3 regions of the Nonomuraea sp. CX421 genome follow, and region 1 is predicted to be linked to each of the others. Evidence: predicted binding sites of a transcription regulator. Region 1 holds the regulator's gene; each other region holds the start of a gene.
What was found. Region 1 encodes LexA, which represses DNA repair genes until DNA is damaged. Its sites were predicted from a motif close to TCGAACANNTGTTCGA; they were not measured.
Positions count from the first base shown of each region.

Region 2: ruvC (crossover junction endodeoxyribonuclease RuvC) is a predicted target of LexA. The motif match lies at 2,604-2,619, and genes of this name have one in related genera.
Region 3: AC5L3X_RS21670 (SAV_6107 family HEPN domain-containing protein) is a predicted target of LexA. The motif match lies at 3,157-3,172, and genes of this name have one in related genera.

Region 1 covers NZ_JCADBK010000006.1:72,572-77,534, reverse strand. The annotation lists gene lexA (transcriptional repressor LexA) at 2,060-2,767, shown strand; gene AC5L3X_RS13535 (MalY/PatB family protein) at 2,951-4,060, shown strand; gene AC5L3X_RS13530 (S41 family peptidase) at 4,092-4,963, opposite strand, start outside.
Region 2 covers NZ_JCADBK010000012.1:49,555-54,517, forward strand. The annotation lists gene yajC (preprotein translocase subunit YajC) at 1-116, opposite strand, end outside; gene ruvB (Holliday junction branch migration DNA helicase RuvB) at 334-1,365, opposite strand; gene ruvA (Holliday junction branch migration protein RuvA) at 1,424-2,044, opposite strand; gene ruvC (crossover junction endodeoxyribonuclease RuvC) at 2,041-2,583, opposite strand; gene AC5L3X_RS22020 (GNAT family N-acetyltransferase) at 2,764-3,915, opposite strand; gene AC5L3X_RS22025 (carbohydrate ABC transporter permease) at 3,926-4,963, opposite strand, start outside.
Region 3 covers NZ_JCADBK010000011.1:210,804-215,766, reverse strand. The annotation lists gene AC5L3X_RS21685 (amino acid permease) at 1-635, shown strand, start outside; gene AC5L3X_RS21680 (universal stress protein) at 635-1,501, shown strand; gene bldD (transcriptional regulator BldD) at 1,815-2,309, shown strand; gene AC5L3X_RS21670 (SAV_6107 family HEPN domain-containing protein) at 2,450-2,896, opposite strand; gene AC5L3X_RS21665 (ferredoxin) at 3,261-3,455, opposite strand; gene AC5L3X_RS21660 (cytochrome P450) at 3,462-4,661, opposite strand; gene AC5L3X_RS21655 (TetR/AcrR family transcriptional regulator) at 4,757-4,963, shown strand, end outside.

The DNA.
Region 1 (4,963 bases):
CCACTCTCAGTCCCACCCGCACGACCCGGCCCACCATTGCCGACCACGGCCGCACGCCCCCGCGCACCACCCTCCACCCCGCCAGCACGCCCCGGCCCACCATTGCCGGCTACGGACGCACGCCCCTGCCGGCTACTTTTGGCCCCGGACGCACGGCTCAGCCCGCCACCTTTGGCCCCGGACGCACGGCTCAGCCCGCCACCTTTGGCCCCGGCCCCACGACTCCGCCCGCCACCTTTGGCCCCGGCCCCACGACTCCGCCCGCCACTTTTAGCCGCGGCCCCACGACTCCGCCCGCCGCTCTCGGCTGCGGCCGCCCGACCTGACCGGTCTCGCCAAAGGGGGCCAACCACGCGCCCCGATTGGCCTTGACGCCGGATGCCCTTCGCCGGCTCCGCCCGACGTTCGCCGCCCCTCGACCCTTCCGCCTCGGATCGCCGGCGAGAGTCGGCCGCGCGAGCCGCCTCCTCTCGCGAGCCGGATCCACGTCCACGCTCTCGCGAGCCGGATGCACGTCCGCGCCCCGGCTTTCCTCGAAGCCAGAACCAACCGTCCGCGCGGCTTGCCGTGCCGTCTCGGGCAGGCTCTCCCGGACGGGCCTTTCCGTACTGACCGACCGGCTCACCCTGGCCCGCGGTCTCCTGCCCAAGGGCTCGCCGTTCCGATCGGCGTGGTGGCGCAGGTGGCGATCCTTTCGGCCGCTGCCCACTCGGGCGCACCGGATCGTCCCCGACGTCTCTCAGGGAAAGGCCACCCATGAGGATCTGCCCGGGCTCGCCGCCGCGGGCCGGGCCCCGCTTCGTCCGCAGCAGCGCGTCCGCTGCACGACCCCCGCTACGTCCCGCCCTGCGACCTTTCTGGGATCGCACCGGCGCCGCGCCCGTCACTTCTCGCTTGGCGGGCTGTCGCCCCTCCCTGCGTGCCGAGGCGGTGTCGTCAGGCCCCCTCGCTCCACGGGCCCCACCTCCAGGATTCGCTCCTTCCCCCCCGTATGGCGCGATGTCCTCATCCCTTGGCTCCGTACGCGGCGGAGGCACCAGCCACAGCTGCGGCCTCCCCGGCCCCGTCGACCTGCGCCCCGCCCTTCGCCCATCATGCGAAACCACGCTTTCCCCTCCCTTCTCGCCCCGCACTCCAGCTCGATCCGCTCCGGCTCCGGCATCACCCCTCAGTTCCGCATCCCCGCTCGACCGGGACTAACGACCTCACCCGAGCGACCACGGCCAGCGACCCCACCGCCACCACCGTTACCACCGCCACCGCCCCCGTCGTCGTCCCCGTCGCCGCCACCATCACCATCACTGTCGCTATCGCCACCACTGCCAACGTCGCCGTCACCGGAAGGTCAACCCTGTCGGCGCCCCCGGCACGGCGACCTTCGGCGTCACCCAGCGACGCGGCCCCGCCGAACGATCCCGGGATGCCGGGGGGACTTGAGACGGCCATGGGAGTGAGCGACCGCGCAATGTCGATCGGCGCATGGCGTGTCGCAAGTGATTTCCCAGGGGCATGGTCCAGGGCCGGAGATTTCGCGAAGACACGGTCCGACGCCGGATCTTTCGCGAGGCGGTCCAGGACCGGAGCTTTCGCGAGGACGCAGTCCAGCGTCGAAGGTTTCGCGAAGACACGGTCCGACGCCGGATCTTTCGCGAGGCGGTCCAGGGCCGGAGGTTTCGCGAGGACGCGGTCCAGGGCCGGAAGTTTCGTGGGGCATCGTACGGGGCCTGTGCGGCCGTGACGGCCCCGAGTGGCGCCGGCTTCGGCGGCCGGTTGCTTGACCTGGTCTCGGCTCGGGTCTGTGATCCTGGTGGTTCGCACGGATGGACCTCCCACACCGTCGCGGCCCCGGGAAATGGCCAAATAAAGATCGGCGAATCGAACACGGTGTCGATCGAACTCCCGTACGATGTTGTACACCACGCTGCCGACATTTTCGAGGAAGACTCGAACAATTGTTTGAAGATGATCTTCAACAGCGATACGGTCGCTGTGTGCGACATGGAGACCACGGACCGGAGGGTTCGCCGGTGAGGCGGGCGACCGGGCGAGGAGGAAGAGCATGAGCGAGCGGGATGACGCTAACGGGGTCACTGACCTCGCGGTGCGGCGGCGTGACTCCTTGGGGCTGACCCCGAGGCAGCGCAAAATCCTCGAAGTGATTCGCGACTCGGTGCAACAGCGCGGATATCCGCCGTCCATGCGTGAGATCGGCGAGGCCGTGCAGCTGACGAGCACGTCCAGCGTGTCGCATCAGTTGACGGCATTGCAGCGCAAGGGCTACTTGAGGCGCGATCCCCACCGGCCACGTGCGCTGGAGGTGCGACTGCCCGGTGAGCCCGCGCTCTGGGTCGACCCCGATGCCGGCAGCGAGGAGTCCCCGGTCAGCCGCCCCACCGCCGCCTACGTGCCGCTGGTCGGCCGGATCGCCGCCGGCGGTCCGATCCTCGCCGAGGAGAGCGTCGAAGACGTCTTCGCCCTCCCCAAGCAGTTGGTCGGCGAGGGCACCCTGTTCCTCCTGCAGGTCGCCGGTGACTCCATGATCGATGCCGCCATCGCCGACGGCGACTGGGTGGTCGTACGCCAGCAGCCGGTCGCGGAGAGCGGCGACATCGTGGCCGCCATGATCGACGGTGAGGCCACGGTCAAGACGTTCAAGCGCAAGGACGGCCACGTCTGGCTGGTGCCCCACAACTCCAACTACGACCCCATCCCGGGTGACGAGGCCAGCGTCCTGGGCAAGGTCGTCGCGGTGCTGCGCCGCCTCTGACGGTCCACCGTTCCCCGCGGCGCGCGGCGTCTCATCGCCCGCGCCGCACCGGCGTGTCCCTTCAGGCGGCCGGTTCAGCCGGTCGCGTCCAGCTGAGGTCGGCAGCTGCTCATGGAGGTCGAGGCGAGTGGCACACGCAGGCGAACACTCAGACGGTTCGCCCAGGAGATCTAGACTGAGCACGTGAGCGACGAAATCCATCTCTACGACCTCAAGTCACAGCATGATGGGTTGAAGTGGGCCGAAGCCGGACCAGGAGTCATCCCCGCCTGGGTGGCCGACATGGACTTGCCCACCGCCCCCGAAGTCATCCAAGCGCTACAGCGCCGGGCCGAAGGTGATCTTGGCTACCCGGCCTGGCTGCTGAGCCAGCAATGCGGCCCGCTGGCCGAGGCGTTCGCGGAGCGCATGGCGACCAGGTACGGCTGGGAAGCCGACCCCGTGCACGTGCGCAGCTACAACGATCTCAACCAGGCGCTCCAGGTGCTGCTGCACGTCTGGACCCGGCCGGGTGACGGCGTGGCCGTCCACACCCCTGCCTACCACCCGTTCCTCGACACCCTGGCTGTCATGGAGCGCCCGCTCCACGCCATCCAGATGCGGCCCGAGGGCGAGTCCTGGCGGTTCGAGGTGCCCGACCTGTCGGGCTGCCGGGTGCTGCTGCTGGTCAACCCGCACAATCCCACCGGCCGTGTCTTCACCCGCGAAGAGCTGGAACGGCTGGCCGAGCACGCCGAGCGGCACGACCTGCTGGTCATCTCCGACGAGATCCACGCCGACCTGGTGTACGACCCGTACGAGCACATCCCGTTCGCCACCATCCTGCCGGACCGGACCGTCACCCTGACCTCGGCCACCAAGGCGTTCAACCTCGGCGGGATCCGCTGCTCGGTGGCCCACATCGGCTCACCGGAGATGCGCGAGGCCCTCGACGGTCAACCGCCCTTCGTCTACGGGTCGGCCAACCTGTTCGGGGTGGAGGCGACGGTCGCCGCGTGGCGGCACGGCGACGCCTGGCTCCGGGAGACCCTCGCCCTGCTCGACCGTAACCGCCGGACCATCGCCGAACGCCTGCCTCCCACGGTCGGCTACCGCGTCCCGGAGGCCACCTACCTGGCCTGGCTCGACTACGGGCGGCCCGGCATGGCGAAGGTGCTGGAACAGGAGGCCAAGGTCCTGCTGAGCGACGGCGCCCTGTTCGGCCCCGGCGGCGACACCCACGTCCGGCTGAACTTCGCCACCACCGAGCCCATCCTCACCGAGATCCTCAACCGGCTGAACCGGGCCGGATAAGCACCGGCCCGGCCCGATCCGGTCGCGACGGTCAGGATCGGGAGGACCAGGTGGGGGGCGGCAGGTCGGGAGGCGTCGCGGCGGGGTGCTCGTCGAGGGCGGCCAGGGCCAGTTCGACCGCCTTCTCCAGCTGCGGGTCCCGCCCGCCGACCCGGTCCTGCGGCGTCATGACCACCTCGACGTCGGGGTCCACGCCGTGGTTCTCCACGCCCCAGCCCTCGCCTTCGAGCCAGTACGAGTAGCGAGGCTGGGTCACGACGGTCCCGTCGGCGAGCGAGTAGCGCGAGTCGATGCCGATCACGCCGCCCCACGTCCGGGTGCCGACGAGCGGGCCGATGCCCCGGTTCTTGATGCCGGCGCTCACGATGTCGCCGTCGGATCCCGCGAACTCGTCGGTGACGGCCACGATGGGGCCGCGTGGCGAGTCCTCGGGATAACGCGTGGGCTCGTAGCCTCGGGCGTGCGCCCAGCCGGTGACGCGGCGGGACAGCTTCTCCAGGACGAGCTCCGAGGTGTGTCCGCCGCCGTTCTCCCGAACGTCCACGACGAGTCCTTCGCGGGCCATCTCGGTGCGCAGGTCTCGGTGGAACTGGGCCCATCCGGAGGCCACCATGTCGGGCACGTGCAGGTAGCCGAGGCGACCGCCGGAGGCCCGTCTGACGAAGGCCCGCCGCCCCTCCACCCAGTCGTGGTAGCGCAGCTGGGTCTCGTCGCTGATCGGGGTGACGACGACTCTGCGCAGGTCGCCGCCGGACGCGGGCCGTACGGTGATCTCGATGGGCTGGTCGGCGGTGCCGGACAGGCATTCGAGCGGGCCGCGGACGGGGTCGACCTGGCGGCCGCCCACCGCGACGATCTCGTCGCCCTCGCGGACGGCGACGCCGGGCGCGAGCAGCGGCGAGC
Region 2 (4,963 bases), on a different contig from region 1:
AGGCTGTTCTGCATCTTGATCGCTTCCTGCTGACGCTTGCGCTGCGGGCGAATCAGCAGGAAGTAGAACACCACCACCAGCAGGATCAGCGGCAGGATGCTTCCGAGTTGTCCCATGTCCATAAGGGGCGACCTTCCATTGTCGTACAAGGAGTTGACACCGGCCTCGCGCCGGAAATTCCGTGCGTTGCTCCGGGCCGCGCCGCTCAGCCCGTCAGCCTACACAGCCAGCCAAGCCACGGAGTGTAGGCGGTTGTTGCGAAACGCGGCAACGAAGCAGCGTTTCGGCGCGCGGGGAAGTTCCCAATTCGAAACGGTTGCAACCGTTCTGTAATCAGTCGAAAAGCGTAGCTCCGAACGCATCTGGGGGTGGAGTCATACCCAGGTGGTGCCAGGCCGCGGCGGTGGCGACCCGGCCGCGTGGGGTCCTGGCCAGCAGGCCCTGGCGGACGAGGAACGGCTCGGCCACCACTTCGACGGTCTCGGGCTCCTCGCCCACGGCCACGGCCAGCGTGGACAACCCCACCGGACCGCCCCCGAACTTGCGCAGCAGCGCGTCGAGCACGGCCCGGTCGAGCCGGTCGAGCCCCTCGGCGTCGACCTCGTAGAGGTTGAGGGCGGCGGAGGCGATGTCGCGGTCGATGACGCCGCCGGCCCGCACGTCGGCGAAGTCGCGCACCCGGCGCAGCAGCCGGTTGGCGATGCGCGGCGTGCCGCGCGAGCGCCGGGCGATCTCGTGCGCGCCCTCGTCGGGCAGCGTCACCCCGAGCAGCCGGGCCGAGCGGTGGAGCACCTGCTCCAGCTCCTCGACCTGGTAGAAGTCCATGTGGGCGGTGAAGCCGAACCGGTCGCGCAGCGGCGCGGGCAGCAGCCCGGCTCTGGTGGTGGCGCCGACCAGCGTGAACGTCGCGATGTCGAGCGGGATGGCGGTGGCCCCGGGGCCCTTGCCGACCACGATGTCGACCCGGAAGTCCTCCATCGCGAGGTAGAGCATCTCCTCGGCGGGCCGCGCCATCCGGTGGATCTCGTCGATGAACAGCACCTCGCCCTCGGCCAGGGTGGACAGGATGGCCGCGAGGTCGCCCGCCCGTTCCAGGGCCGGCCCCGACGTGATGCGGAGCGGCGCGCTCAGCTCGGCTGCGATGATCATAGCCAGAGTCGTCTTGCCCAGACCGGGTGATCCGCTCATCAGCATGTGGTCGGGTGACCGGCCGCGCCGCAGCGCGCTCTCGAGCACCAGCGACAACTGCTCGCGCACGCGTGCCTGGCCGATGAACTCGCCGAGCCGCTTGGGCCGCAGGGCGGCCTCGATCTGCGACTCCTCGCCCTCGGCGTCAGGCGACACGAGGTCTCGCTCCAGGCTCACTGCCGCACCTCCCTGACGGGGCTCCCTGCGAGGGTAGGGCCCCGGCCCGCCCACGACGTCATCGGACGCTCAGCGCCCGCAGCGCCGCCTTCAGCAGGGCGGCCACCTGCGGGGAGCGGCCGGCGGCCAGGTCGGCGTCGGCCTCCGGCTCGACGGCCGCGACGGCCTCGTCGGCGTCCTTGCTCGAATAGCCCAGCCCCACGAGCCCGGAGTGCACCTGGTCGCGCCAGAGCGCGACGCGGCGGCCGCCGTTGAGCGCGGCGTCGAGGGTCGCCTCGGGGGTGCCGAGACGGTCCTTCAGCTCCAGGACGATGCGCTGGGCGCCCTTCTGGCCGATGCCCGGCACCTGGGTGAGCGCCTTGAGGTCGGCTCCGGCGACGGCGACCCGCAGCGCGTTGGGCGAATGGACGGCGAGCATGGCCAGCGCCAGCTTGGGACCCACGCCGCTGGCCGTCTGGAGCAGCTCGAAGACGGCCCGCTCGTCGTCGGTGGCGAAGCCGTAGAGGGTGAGGGACTCCTCGCGCACCACCAGCGAGGTGGCCAGCCGGGCCTGCTCGCCGGGGTGGAGCGTGGCCAGGGTGCCGGGCGTGCAGTGGACCAGGACGCCGACGCCGCCGACCTCGATCACGGCGCCGTCGGGCGCGACGGCCGCCACCCGGCCGGCCACCGAGGCGATCACAGCTTCACGTCCCCGCGCGGCGCGCGGCTCCGCGCCCGCGCGACGGCCTCGGCGACGCGGTGCTGGGCGCCGCCGCGCCAGACATGGCAGATGGCCAGCGCGAGCGCGTCGGCGGCGTCGGCCGGCTTGGGCATCTCGGTGAGCCTCAGCAGCCGGGTCACCATGAGCCCGATCTGTTTCTTGTCGGCGCTGCCGCTGCCGGTGACGGCCGCCTTGACCTCGGAGGGCGTGTGCAGGGCGACGGGCAGCCCGCGCCTGGCCGCGCAGAGGACCGCGATGCCCGCGGCCTGGGCGGTGCCCATGACGGTGCGGACGTTGTGCTGGCTGAAGACCCGCTCGACCGCCACGGCGTCGGGACGCACCTCGTCGAGCCACTGCTCGATGCCGGCCTCGATGCCCACCAGCCGTGCGCCCAGCTCCTCGTCGGCGCCGGTGCGCACCACCCCGACGGCCACCAGGGACAGCGGCGCGCCGGGCCTGCCCTCGACCGCTCCCAGGCCGCACCGAGTCAGCCCCGGATCGACGCCCATCACCCGCACCGGCCTGCCTCCCCGCGCCGCCGAACACCTGTTCGGCACGAGACTCTACCCCGGCCGACGTGGTCGCGCACCGCGAAACGCCCGCCGGACGCCCGGCGGAACAGTGAGATCAGCCGGACGCCCGCCAGAACCGCTGGAACCGTCAGATTCGCCGGACGCCGGCCAGAGGCACTGGAACCGTCAGAAGTAGTCGAGCATGTACGGCCGGGCGGCGAAGGCCGCGTCGAGGGTGTCGTCGTGGCGGTCGTCGCCGGACATGAGCCCGGCACGGCGCAGCGTGGCGGTCGGAACACCGGCGTAGAGGCCCGACAGGGCGTTGACCGTGAGCCGGGGCCCGTCTCCCGTCTCCACGCGGGTGGCCGTGCCGCGGCCCTCGGCGACCTCCAGCCGCCACCGGCCGGTGTTGCCGGGCCGCAGCGGATCGTCCACCTCGACGGCGGCGTTCATGGTCACCCCGGCCGGATAGCCGCGGCGTTCGACGGCCGCGGCCAGGTCGATCACCCGGAACATCCACCGGACCAGGGTGACCTTCTCCTTCGAGCGTTCGCGCAGCAGCCACAGCACGGGGTCGTCGGGCGCCACGGCGGCGGTGACGTGCTCGGCCACCGAGGAGGAGGTGCCCACCAGCGACCACAGCGCCCTGGCGGTCGCCTCGGATCCGGCGACCTGGTTCTCGACCCGGATGTTCTCGCCGTCCCAGCGGTAGATGACGAAGCCGTCGTCGGCGAGGTAGAGGAAGTCGTCGGGCTGGGCGAGCCAGAGCGCCCAGGTGCGCTCGTCCCACGAGATCGGGCCGGAGGCGCGGGCCGCGCCGTGCGCGCGGTGCAGCACGGCGACGACCTCGGCCGCGTCGGCCGGGCCCATCCGGCGCAGCTTGACCTCGCCGGACGGCCGGATCGTGCGCAGCGCCTCGGCCGGGATGGTGGCCAGGTGCTGGGCCCCGGCGTGCTCGTACCCGACGGAGCGGTAGAGCGGCGTCGTGGCCGGATAGAGCGCGGAGACGGCGTCGCCGAGCTCGGCCGCCCGGGCGACGATCGCGTGCATGATCTGCCCGCCCACTCCCTTGCCCCGATCCTCGGGGTTGACCGTGACGCCCGCGATGCCGGCCATCGGCTGCGGCCTGCCGTGCCACCACTGGGTGAAGCCGCGCAGCCGGGCCGCGGCCGTGAGCCTGGTGCCGTCGAACGCGCCCAGGTAGCGGCCCTCGGCCAGGATGGGCAGCACGACCGCGCGCCAGCCTTCGCCCTGGGCGGCCGACAGCAGGCCGAAGGAGCGTTTGCGCATGTCGAACATGGCGTCGAGGTCTTCGGGGGTCAAGTAACGAATGTCCACGAGGCGCAACCTATGCGGCGGGTGTCTGGGAGCGCGAACCTTTTCCGGCGGTGACGGCCAACCGGTCGAGGTAGAGCAACTGCGCCGCGACCAGGGCGGCGAGGGCGACGAGCAGCATGGCGAGCGGCGTGGTGCCCCAGGGATCGGGGGCGGCCGCGCGGAAGTCGTTCAGCCGGTTCAGCAGGGCGACGGGGGCGGTGGCGAGGTCCGGATCGTGCGCGGTCAACAGCGGCCAGAGCACTTCCTGGGCGTTGGTCAGGGCGACCGCGCCGGCCAGGATGCCCGCCATCGGCAGAGACGGCAGCACGACGCCGCCGAGGAAGTCGCCGCCCGCGCGCTCGGACAGCCCCTTGCAGAGCAGCGTCAGCAGCAGGAGCGCAGGCACAGACACCAAGAAAGGCGGAAATATCGCGATGAAAGTATCGATGAGGCCCATGTCAGTGACCGTCTGCCAGTCGGCGACGCTGAGCGGCCCGGTGCCGACGAACAACCACGGCCCGAACAGCAGCAGCAGCCACTCACTGCGCCGTCCCAGCGGACGCAGCCCACCGATGCCGAGCGCCGCCAGGTAGGCGACGCCGACGGAGACCAGCGCCCCCACGACGGCGGGCACCCAGGTGTTCACCTGCGTCCGCAGCCCGGCGCCCGGCGTCTCGCCGCCCGCGAACAGGGCGGACAGCCACGGCCAGGCCCAGACCACCGCGATCAGGGTCACGAGGGCCAGCGCCACCGCTCCGATCACCTTGCCCGCCGCGGACGCGCCCCGTGCGCGGCTCTGAGCGGCCCGCTGCGCGGCGCGTGACACCGGAGCCTGCTGATGGCCGCCCTCCGTCCGTTCCACGCCCTGGCCGTACACGGGAGCCTGGTACGGGGCTTTCTGTCCGCTCGTGGGCTCTGCGCGGGAATTCGGCCCATCTGCGGGCCCCGAGCGAGGTATGAGGGAGATACGCAGGTTCGTGGCCACCGCGAGGACCGTCGCGACGAGCCCCAGCAGGCCGAGCAGGACGCCCATGATGGTCGCCATCGAAGCACCCAGCCCCGGCTTGAA
Region 3 (4,963 bases), on a different contig from region 1:
TGTCGCTGGTCATCGTGACGGTCGTCTACGTGGGCGTGACCGTGGCCGCCGTCGGCGCCATGCCGTGGACCTCGTTCGATCCGGAGAGCACCGAGGGCAGCCTCTCGCAGATCGTGGACGCCGCCACGGGCTCGACGTGGGCGGGCCTCATCGTCTCGTTCGGCGCCGTCATCGCGATCGCCAGCGTGGTGCTGACCGTCATCTACGGCCAGACCCGGATCCTGTTCGCCATGTCCCGCGACGGCCTGATCCCCCGCGTGTTCCAGAAGGTGAACCCGCGCCGCCAGGTGCCGGTCGCCAACACGCTCATCGTCGCGGTGTTCATCTCCGTGCTGGCCGGGCTGGTGCCGCTCGGCCAGCTCGCCGAGGCCACCAGCATCGGCACGCTGTTCGCGTTCGCGATCGTGAACATCGGCGTGCTCGTGCTCCGCTACCGCAGCCCGGAGTTGCCGCGCAGCTTCCGCACGCCGCTGTTCCCCCTCACGCCGGTGCTCGGCGCGATCTTCTGCGTCCTCGTGATGGCCGGACTCGCCGGCGTCACCTGGCTCGCGTTCGGCCTCTGGATGCTGCTCGGCCTCGCCTGCTACTTCTTGTACGGCTTCCGCTACTCGCGGCTGAACACCGAGGTCCGCTGATGATCTTCGAGTACGTGCTGAGCGGGTTCATCCCCGAGCCGCGGGGACGTGACGGGCTCACCCTGGCCATGCTGCTGGCCCGCCAGACCGGGGCGCGCCTGGCGGTGGCGTACGTGCAGCCGCCGGCCTGGTCGGCCCCCGGGCCGGGCAAGGCCGAGGAGACCGTGTGGCGCGCCTACCTCGAGGAGCAGGCCGCCGCCGCGCTCACGCAGGCCCGCAAACTGGCCGGTGACGGCGTGGACTACGTCGTGCGGACCGACAAGGGCAGCGGACGCGGGCTGGTGGAGCTGGCGCGCGGGCGCGGAGCCGACGTGGTCGTGATCGGCTCGGCGCCGCAGGGCGCCCGCGGCCGGATCTCGCTCGGCAGCACCGCCGACCAGTTGCTGCACTCCTCGTCCGTGCCGGTGCTGCTGGCGCCGCGCGGCTACGCCGAGGATCCGCCCGCCGCCTTCGACCGGCTCACCGTCGCCTACCGGCGCGGCGCGGGCGCCGACGCGGCGGTCACGGCGGCCGCCAAGGTGGCCCTCTCACTGAGCGTGCCGCTCCGGCTGGTGACGCTGGTGGTCCGGAGCGGCCGGCGAGTCAGGATCGAGGAGGAGATGCTGGCGCGGCTGCGCGACCAGGCGGTGGCCGACCTCGAGGCGGCGGCCCGGGGGCACCGGCGGCGCGTCGGGGTGGAGGTCGAGGTGCTGGAGGGGCGGACCGTGGCCCAGGCCCTCGCGGAGACGTCGTGGCCATCCGGGGAGCTGCTCATCTGCGCGTCGAGCGGCAGCGGGCCGCTGCGGCGGGTCTTCCTCGGTGACACCTCGCTGAAGATCGTCCGGGCCGCGACCTGCCCGGTGATGATGCTCACCCGCCAGGCTTGAACCACTTGAACCAACTGGTTCGCTCGGGAAACAGGGACGAAGTACTGTTACCCCCACGGGATAAGAGGGGCGTTTGAGGCGAATCCCACCGGATCGGATTCGACATCTTTTTTCCAATCAGCTTGACCTTCGGCGTCCACCCCTTTACCGTCACTGTGCGTAACCATACTGCGCGGCGTTCTGGGCGAAAACCCAGAGCCATGGCTACCGATGGTGCCGAGCCTGGCACCAGACCCCCCGGTGGCTCCGGCAAACGCCGCGGAGGAGCACAATCTACTGAGAGCGCTACATACGAGAGCCGGGGGGCCACACGATGCCGTCTGAGTACGCAAAGTCGCTGGGTGCACGACTCCGCGCCATCCGCACCCAGCAGGGCCTGTCCCTGCACGGAGTCGAGGAAAAGTCGCGTGGCAGGTGGAAAGCCGTTGTCGTGGGCTCGTACGAGCGTGGCGACCGCGCGGTCACGGTGCAGAAACTTGCCGAGCTTGCCGATTTCTACGGGGTGCCCGTCTCCGAGCTGCTGCCCGGCGGCGCCGCCCCCAGCCCGCTCGGCCCGACGCCCAAGCTTGTGATCGACCTGGAGCGACTGGCCACACTGCCGAAGGAGAAGGCGGGCGCCCTCGCCCGCTATGCCGCCACCATCCAGAGTCAGCGTGGCGACTACAACGGCAAGGTGCTGTCGATCCGCCAGGAGGACCTGCGTTCGCTGGCCGTGATCTATGACAAGTCGCCCAGCGAGCTGACTGAGGAGCTCATCAGCTGGGGAGTGCTCGACGCCGAGGCCCGCAGGGCCGTCGAGTCCTTCTGACACAGCTTCGGACGAGGGGCGCGCCACGACGACGGCGCGCCCCTCGCGCCGTCCTGGCCGCCTCTCCCCTGGCGTCACGCCGCCTCAGCCGGGCCCACCGCCCGCTCCGGCCGGCGATCCGGGGCTATCGCTGGTCGGGATCAGCCGGCCAGGGGAACGTCGACGGGAAGTTGGGGCTGGGCGGGAACGCCCAGAATGCCCTCCACTGTGCAGACGAAGGTCTCCGCCTCGGCCAGCAACTCGTCGGCGTCGGCGCCCGAGACGCCACGCACCATGCCCGCCTCGGCGGCCGCGCGCTTGGCGGCGGTCACCGAGAAGTAGGCGGCCCACTCGGCCAGCTGTGGCTCCGCCTCGGGCAGGAGCTCCCAGGCGCTGCGCAGCCGGCGTCTGCGGCCCTCCATGGGCCGGGGCCGGGCGGCCAGGATCGCCGCCGCGGCGCGCAGGGCCGCCAGATGCGCCGCCACATATCGGGATGCCGGGGTGCGCGCGGCCGCCGCCTCCGCCAGGCAGGAACGTGAATCCGTCAGGTGCGCCCGGACCGCGGGCGACAGCCGGGGACCCTGCGGGTCTCTAGACCGTGGTGCCATGTGCACGCCTCCTTGGGGTCGTGACGGCGCCCGGCGTTGCCGCCGGTGAAGCCCACGATCGCAGACGCCACCGACATTTCCGCCGGGCCGGCCGGACGAGGAGCTTCCCCTCTCCCCGTCCGGCCAGGACGCGCCCACTCGTCTCCGCCGACGACGAGGACCCGCCCTTCGCCCTTGGAGCCTGGTCGCGGGTCCCGCTTGGGGGAAGCGGGACCCGCGCCCAGGACCTCGACGTGAGCCGCGAGCCTCACGTCACTAGGTCGAACATAATTTCGATCACGCTCTGTGTCAACCTGTTCCACGAACACAGGTTCGATGAACCTGTTCCCACGTGCGTGTACACCGAAACGGCGCGTCCCCGCGCCTACGGGACGACGGAGAGGGCCCCCGAGGGGCAGAGACCGACCGCGCGGCGGGCGGCGGCCTCCTGGTCGGCCGGAGGCGACGGCTGGAGCAGCACGACCGTGCCGTCGTCCTCGCTCTGGTCGAACACCTCCGGGGCGGTGAGCACGCACATGCCCGCGCCAATGCACACCGTCGTGTCTGCCTTGATCTTCATGGTGACCTACCAGGTGACAGGGAGGCGGTGCACGCCGTAGATGCTCATGTCGGAGCGCATCGGCACCTCCTCCGGTGATACGGCCAAGCGTAGATCGGGAAAGCGGCGCAGCAGCGCCGGGTAGCCGACGCGCATCTCGGTCCGGGCCAGCTGCTGGCCGAGACACTGGTGGATGCCGTGGCCGAACGTCAGGTGCCCGCCGGCCGGCCGGGTGACGTCGAGCCGGTCGGGCTCGGGGAAGCGCTCCGGGTCGCGGTTGACGACGGGCAGGCTGAGCGTGACCGCCTCGCCCCGCCCGATCAGGGTGCCCTCGATCTCGACGTCCTCCAGCGCGGTCCTGACCGGGCCGATGTGGATGATCGTGAGGTAGCGCAGCAGCTCCTCGACGGCGTTGTCGACCAGGCCGGAATCGTCGCGCAGGACGGCGAGCTGGCCGGGGTTGGCGAGCAGCGCGTAGGTGCCGAGGCCCAGCATGTTGGCGGTCGTCTCGTGGCCGGCCACCAGCAGCAGGAAGGCGACGCCGGTCAGCTCCTCGTCGTTCAGCTCGCCGCCCGCGACCAGCCCGCTGAGCAGATCGTCGGCCGGCTCGGCGCGCTTGCGCTGGACCAGGCCGTAGAGGTAGGCGGAGATCCGGGTCATCGCGCCGACGACGTCCTCGGCCCTGCTGTCGAGCGCGAAGAGCACCTTGGAGTCGTCCTGGAACCGCCCGCGCTCGTCGTACGGCACCCCGAGCAGCTCGCAGATCACCAGCGACGGGATGGGCAGCGCGAAGTGCTCGACCAGGTCGACCGGCCGGCCCGCCGCCTCCATCCGGTCCAGGCACGCCTCGGTGATCTCCTCGATCCTGGACTCCAGCTGCTTCATCCTGCGTACGGTGAACTGCCCCGTCAGCAGCCTGCGGTAGCGCGTGTGCTCGGGCGCGTCCATGCGCAGGAAGAACCCCGGCGGCAGCCGGAACTCGTGCTCGCGCAACTCGTTGCTGAGCTCCAGCCGGGCCGGGATCGGCGTGTGCATGTGCTCGGGCCGGTTGCTGAAGCGCGGGTCGGCGAGCACCGCCCGGGCCGCCGCGTAGCCGGTGACCAGCCAGCCCCGATGACCGTCGGCGTAGGTCATGCGGTGGATCGGGCCCCGTTTTCGCAGCTCGGCCAGCTCGTCGGGCGGATCGAACGGGCGTTGGCGGGCGGTGGTCAGCGTCACGTCGGTCATGTGGTGGCTCCCTTCGGGTCACCATCCACAAAACAACATCCAATGCAAAGTTTCAACGGATGTAAATCATTATTCTGTGCAGTACAGTTCACGACATGGTGGGAATTCGGGAGCGCAAGAAGCAGCGCACGCGCCGCGCGCTGATCGAGGCCGCGCTCCGGCTGTTCGGCGAGAAGGGGTACGAGGAGACCACCCTGGCGGAGATAGCGACGGAGGCCGACGTGTCGACCCGCACGTTCTTCAGCTACTTCGCCAGCAAGGAGGACGTGCTCTTCCACGACACGGACGGCAGCCTCGCCGAG